Nodosilinea sp. E11: one gene and its partner. The protein of the gene in region 1 interacts with the protein of each later gene in a pairwise test. Links are inferred from orthologs where the notes say so. Each region holds a gene or a part of one and is shown in the gene's direction. Other genes may lie near its edges.

Region 1 (3,438 bases):
GGTGGATGTCTAAACGAGGCTCAAAGGCCTCATCTGGGATTGAGTTGCCAGCAGCGGAGGCCGTCAACAGGGAGCCACAACACCGCGAATGCGGGGGTTATGAGGGCCGACCCCATGCGGTACTGCCACATTACCCCAATTGTTCCCTCTTTCCGAGGGGGGTTATAGCATTCATCCCAAGGGATATATACTTCTGCGCGAAATTGAGGCGAAATGTGAAAAGTCGATGAAATTTCGATCCCCCTTTGTTAAGTGACCTAGGGGAGATGTGGTCAATCGGCGGCTGTCCTTTGGGTAGATGCAATGGCCGCAGGGTAGAATGTTTGGGCAATAAACCACAGCGTTCTAGACGTTTTAGCGGTCTCCTAGCCCTACCATGCGCATATCTCTGAACTGGCTCAACGAATACGTCAATGTCCAGCTTTCTCCAGGGGAGCTGGCTGATGCCCTGACCATGGCCGGCTTTGAGGTCGAAGATATTGAGGACAGACGCACCTGGGCTGATGGCGTGGTGGTCGGGCGAGTGGTAGAGCGCACCCCGCACCCCGATGCCGATAAACTCAGCGTTTGTGTGGTCGATATTGGTGAAGCCAATACGTCAACTATAGTGTGCGGCGCTGCCAATGTGCAGGCCAACATCTACGTGGCCGTCGCCACCGTCGAGACCTATCTGCCCGTAGTTGATTTGACCATTAAGCCCCGTAAATTGCGGGGGGTACCCTCGGCAGGCATGATCTGCTCTCTAGCCGAGCTGGGGTTGGCTAAAGAGTCTGAAGGAATTCATATCTTTGAGGCGGAAGCCCTAGAGCTGGGCCAGGACGTGCGCCCCCTACTAGGGCTAAATGACGTGATTTTGGACGTGACCTCCACCGCTAACCGGGCCGATGCGCTCAGCATGGTGGGTATTGCCCGAGAGGTGGCGGCGATTACGGGGGCAGCGCTGCATTTACCAGTCACTAAGTCCGTTGCCGTCCCCAGCAGTTCAGGGGCTCCGGCAATTTCGCTGCCCGATGCCAAAGCCTGCCCCATCTACATTGGTACGGTGCTTGAAAATATTGCTCTTGGTCCGTCACCCCAGTGGTTGCAGCAGCGACTCCAGGCGGCGGGCACCCGCCCCATTAACAATGTGGTAGACATCACTAACTACGTGCTGCTGGAGTGGGGCCAACCGCTCCACGCCTTTGACCGCGATCGCCTGGTGACGACCGGGGACAGCCTCAGTCTCGGCGTGCGCTACGCCCATGCTGGCGAAACCCTGGTTACTCTTGACAGTCAAAAGCGCCAGCTAGCCCCCGAGACGCTATTGATTACCGCCAATGACCAACCCGTGGCCCTGGCTGGGGTGATGGGCGGCGAAGCCACTGAGGTCCACGACGGTACTGTAGCCGTCATGCTAGAGGCCGCTTTTTTTGATGCGGCGGCCATTCGCAAGTCGGCCCGCAGCCAGGGGTTGCGCACCGAGGCCTCGGCCCGCTACGAGCGAGGGGTAAACCCGGCGGAGTTGGTACTCGCCTGCGATCGCGCCCTCCAGCTCCTGCAAGAGGTAGCCGGAGCGACCGTGGTGGCCCAAACCACCGGCACCACTGCCCTAGGAGCCACCATTCCCAGCCGGGTGCTCACGCTGCGGCTGAGTCGGGTCACCCAACTGCTCGGCCAGGTCACCAACTTGGGTGACCACCCCCAAGACCTACCTCCCGAAACGATTCAAACCCTTTTAGAAACCCTGGGCTGCCAGGTTGTGGCGACCGAGGCTGCGGGCGTGTGGGCGGTGACGGTGCCTCCCTACCGCTACCGCGATCTAGAGCGCGAAATTGATTTGATTGAAGAGGTAGCTCGCCTCTACGGCTACAACCACTTTGCCGATACCCTGCCCCAAAAGGCGATCGGCGGCTCGCTCTCGGTAGAAGCGGCCCTGCACCGTCGGCTGCGCGAGTCCTTTCGCGCCGCTGGGCTAACGGAGCTGCTGCACTACTCGTTGACTAAACCGATTAGCGATCGCCAGGTTACCCTCGCCAACCCCCTCTTTCCTGAATACTCTGCCCTGCGCCAGGATCTAGTCGATGGTCTGATTGAGGCCTACGCCTTTAACCTCAACCAGGGCAACGGCCCGCTGAACGGGTTTGAGGTTGGCCATATTTTCTGGCAAGACGAGGCGGGTATTCACGAGGCGGAAGCGATCGGTGGCATTGTGGGAGGCGACGGGCGATCGAGCCAGTGGGTTACCAGTGGTCAGGCTCAACCGCTCACCTGGTACGAGGCCAAAGGCGTGCTTGACGGCGTGTTTAGTCGCCTGGGGCTAGCGGTTGACTACCGCGCCGACAGCACCGATCCTCGGTTTCACCCCGGTCGCACCGCATCGCTGTGGGTGCGGGGGCGGCTAGAGCTGGGACGCTTTGGCCAGCTACACCCCCAACTGCGCCAGCAGCGGCAGTTGCCCGCCGAAGTCTATGTGTTTCAGCTCAACTGGTCGGCGCTGGAGACCTGCCTGGTGCCGGTACTGCAAAAGTCAGTTAAGTTCGCGGCGTATTCGACCTTCCCGGTGAGCGATCGCGACCTGGCCTTCTACGCTCCCCTAGAGGTCACCGTCGCCCACCTAACGACTGCCATGACCAAAGCCGGGGGCAAATTGCTAGAGTCGGTCGCCCTCTTCGACGAGTACCGGGGTGAAAGCGTCCCCCAAGGACAGCGCAGCCTAGCCTTTCGATTGGTTTACCGCTCCCCCGATCAGACTCTTACTGACGATGCCGTAGACCCTGTTCACCAAAAGGTGCGTGCCACCCTAGAGAAACAGTTCGGCGTAACGCTGCGCAGCTAAGCGCTCCAAAATCCGCGTTCCCAAGTCGGCATCTGATACTAAATCCTATCTGTCTACCCCCGATTTGTCGGGGCATTGCAGTGCAATGCTCCTACGAGGTATCAATTTCGAATCGGGGTTTTGTAGGTCAGATTCGGTATGAGCAAACGTCACCAGGGAAAGCGGGCTGGGCCAGAGCGCTTAGCTGTTGTCAGCTTCCGCAGTCGCAGGCGGCTGCGAATGACTCTGCCAAAGCCGATAGCCGCCGTAGCCAAGCGCCGCCAGCAGCACCCAGTAGGGGCTAAAGGCTAGCAGCCACAGCCCTAGCTTTAGACCGCTAACGGTGAATGTTTTGACCGACTGGGTAGCCGATTTCCAGGTGTTGCCAAGGGTTTCGCCCACGGGCCGCAACGGTGGCACTGAGGTAACAGGGCTTTGCAGGGTCAGGTCAATTTGGGAGAAGGCGACTTGACGCCGGAGATTTTGCTGCTGAGCCGCCATTCGCTCAATACCCTCGCGCACGGTGCTGAGTTCCCGCGCCACCTCCAGCACGTGGGAAATTTCCCCCGATCGCGCCATGATTTCTAGCAGGGCCGCCTCAGCCTGGCGCAGATTCTTCAACCGCGCCTCCAGATCGACCAGCT
Region 2 (3,280 bases), 370 kb from region 1 along the record:
AGCACTCTCAGCGCCTGGAGGCCTACTTCCAGGCCGTGCCGGGGTTGAAGATCGTGGCCTGCTCTACCCCCTACAACGCCAAGGGACTGCTTAAAGCCGCCATCCGCGACGACAACCCGGTGCTGTTCTTTGAGCATGTGCTGCTCTACAACCTGAAAGAAGATCTGCCCAACCACGAGTACGTGGTGCCCCTCGACAAAGCCGAGATTGTGCGCCCCGGCAAAGACGTCACTATTCTCACCTACTCGCGCATGCGCCACCACGTCACCCAGGCGGTGAAGGGCCTAGAGAAAAAAGGCATTGACCCCGAGGTGATTGACCTCATCTCCCTCAAGCCCCTTGACTTCGACACCATCGGCGCGTCGATCAAAAAGACCCACCGCGTGATTATCGTCGAAGAATGCATGAAAACCGGCGGCATTGGGGCCGAAATCATTGCCTCAATTAACGATCGCTACTTTGACGAACTCGATGCTCCGGTAGTGCGCCTGTCTTCCCAAGACATCCCCACCCCCTACAACGGTAAGCTAGAGACATTGACCATTGTGCAACCCAAACAAATTGAGGCCGCCGTCGAAAACATGGTCGCCCTTAACGTCTAGGGTCAGCTGTAGAGTGGGCATTGCCCACCATGGCTCAATTGGAGAATAAACCGTTCCCTTCTCATGTTCTTGAGGGATGACCATCCCTTACCTGCACTCACACCACAGCAAACCGCAATGGCAAAATATCGAGCTTGGCTAGGGGTTATTTTGGCGCTCACCATCGCCGCTGTGGTGATCATTAGCCAAATTCCCACCCGACTGGGGTTAGACCTGCGAGGCGGCTCTCAGCTCACCATTCAGGTGCAACCCACCGAGGCCATTCCCACTATCACCGAGCGGGAAATGGAGGCGGTGCAAACCGTGGTTGAGGGCCGCGTCAACGGCCTGGGCGTCTCAGAGGCAATCGTGCAGCAGTTAGGCAACAATCAGCTGCTGGTACAGCTGCCCGGCGTTAGCGACCCCCAGCAGGCAGAGCGGGTGCTGGGGGGCACAGCACAGCTGGAGTTCCGTGCCCAACGGGCGGGCACCGAACAGCAACTCGCGATCGAAAACCAGGTGCTGCAAGGTCACCTGGGCGAGTTGGCCGCAATTCAGGCTACCCTGCCCTCAGAAACAACCGTAGATGCTGAAACCCAGGCCCGCATTGATCGGCTTCAGGCCGATATCGCCGGTAGTGAAGCCGCCATTGCCAACCTGTTTGAGCCCAGCACCCTGGGAGGAGATCAGCTGACCGATGCGATCGCCCGCCCCACCAGCGGCACTCTTTGGGAAGTGGTGATTCAGTTCAATAACCAGGGCGGCAACGCCTTCGCCGAACTCAGTCGAGCCATTGCCGGTACCGGGCGCAGCATCGGCATCTTTCTCGACAACCGCCTGCTGAGCGCCCCTACGGTCAACGTGCAGTACGCTGAAACCGGTATTACCGGCGGCAGTGCGGTGATTTCCGGCAACTTTACCGCCGAGTCGGCCCGCGACCTCGAAATTCAGCTGCGGGGCGGTGCCCTGCCCCTGCCGGTAGAAGTGGTTGAAAACCGCACCGTTGGCCCTACCTTGGGCCGCGATAGCATTCAGCGCAGCCTCTACGCTGGCATTGTTGGCCTGGTGCTTGTACTAATTTTCATGGCGGTGTACTACCGCCTGCCGGGCATCCTGGCCGATTTGTCGCTGGTTATCTATGCCCTACTCACCTGGGCCGCCTTTAATCTGCTGGGGGTGACCCTCACCCTGCCGGGTATTGCCGGGTTTATTCTCAGTATTGGCATGGCCGTCGATGCCAACGTGCTGATTTTTGAGCGCACCCGCGAAGAGCTGCGATCGGGCAAAACCCTGTATCGGTCAGTAGAATCGGGGTTTTATCGCGCCTTTTCCAGCATTTTAGACAGCAATGTGACCACGCTGATCTCATGCCTCGCACTGTTTTATTTTGGGGCTGGATTGGTGAAAGGGTTTGCCCTCACTCTGGCCATTGGCGTCATCATCAGCATGTTTACAGCCCTGACCTGTAGTCGTACCCTGCTGTTTTTGGCCATTAGCCTGCCCCAGTTCCGGCGGCCAAATCTGTTTTGCCCCGGTTTAACCACCGTTCGCCCCTAGGAGTGACCATGAAGCTCAACATCATTCAGCAGCGAAGTCTGTGGTGGGCCGTATCGGGGCTGCTGGTATTAGCTAGTTTGGTAGCCATGGCGCTGTCGTGGCAGCAGTTCGGGGCACCCCTGAATCCGGGCCTTGACTTTGTGGGCGGCACCCGCCTACAGCTCAGCCGCACCTGTACCATCAGCGAGACCTGTACCGAACCAATTGATCTGACCGAGGTGCGCCAGGTGCTCAGCCAACAGGGGCTAGACTCCAGCAGCCTGCAAATTTTGGGCCAAGATCAGCAGGTGCTCTCAATTCGCACCCGCAACCTAGATGTGGAGGAACGGGCCACCCTGCAAAGCGCCCTTGACGAAGCCATTGGCCCCTTTGACGCCAGTTCAACCCAGATTGACTCGGTGGGGCCGGTGATTGGGCGGCAGCTTCTATCGTCGGGCCTACTAGCCCTGCTGGTGTCCTTTGCAGGCATTGTGATCTACCTCAGCCTGCGGTTTAAGATTGACTATGCACTGCTGGCCATCCTAGCCCTGCTGCACGATGTAGCCATCACCGTAGGAGCGTTCGCGGTGCTGGGTCTGGTGCTGGGAGTCGAGGTCGATAGCCTATTTATTGTGTCGCTGCTGACCATTGTGGGCTTCTCAGTGAACGACACGGTGGTGATTTACGATCGCATTCGCGAGAATAGCAAGCTGCACCCTGGCACCCACATCAACGACATTGTCGACAGCGCCGTTAACCAAACCCTGGGGCGATCGATCAATACCTCCCTCACCACGGTGCTACCCCTAGTGGCGATCGTGGTGTTTGGCGGCCAAACTCTAAAATATTTTGCCCTAGCGCTAATTATTGGTTTTTTGGCCGGGGCTTACTCCAGCATTTTTGTGGCCAGTTCGCTGCTCGCCCTGTGGCGAGAGCGCAGTGGTCAGGCCTATACAGACATGGCCCTCGCCTCATCCGACGACACCTCGCCGCCTGAGAGCTTTAGCTAATTACAAGGACGTTGTCCATGGCCTCACTGAGCCATAGCTCACGTTTAGAACGCCTGCGGGTGATTATACTGCGCCGCTGGTGGGTCATTAGTGGATTGCTGTGGTTGACTGTCGGCAGCCTTAGCCTCTGGAGCCTGCGCCCCGACATTGCCC

What was found.
Region 2: the proteins of pheT (region 1) and secD interact in binary tests that used the Escherichia coli proteins (3 or more experiments, as listed by UniProt). The link is inferred for Nodosilinea sp. E11 from one-to-one orthologs.

What each region holds. Positions count from the first base shown.
Region 1 is NZ_CP136520.1:959,156-962,593, forward strand. Bases 28-3,095 are described here. They hold pheT (phenylalanine--tRNA ligase subunit beta), read left to right. Parts: upstream 28-376; coding sequence 377-2,815; downstream 2,816-3,095. Other genes in these bases: RRF56_RS06645 (DUF4349 domain-containing protein), read right to left, coding at 2,996-3,095. In the rest of the region: more of RRF56_RS06645, read right to left, coding at 3,096-3,438.
Region 2 is NZ_CP136520.1:1,324,267-1,327,546, forward strand. The notes cover bases 19-2,928. They hold secD (protein translocase subunit SecD), read left to right. Parts: upstream 19-719; coding sequence 720-2,138; downstream 2,139-2,928. Other genes in these bases: RRF56_RS08240 (alpha-ketoacid dehydrogenase subunit beta), read left to right, coding at 19-602; secF (protein translocase subunit SecF), read left to right, coding at 2,147-2,928. In the rest of the region: more of RRF56_RS08240, read left to right, coding at 1-18; more of secF, read left to right, coding at 2,929-3,127; RRF56_RS08255 (hypothetical protein), read left to right, coding at 3,145-3,280. UniProt on the Escherichia coli protein: Part of the Sec protein translocase complex. Interacts with the SecYEG preprotein conducting channel. SecDF uses the proton motive force (PMF) to complete protein translocation after the ATP-dependent function of SecA.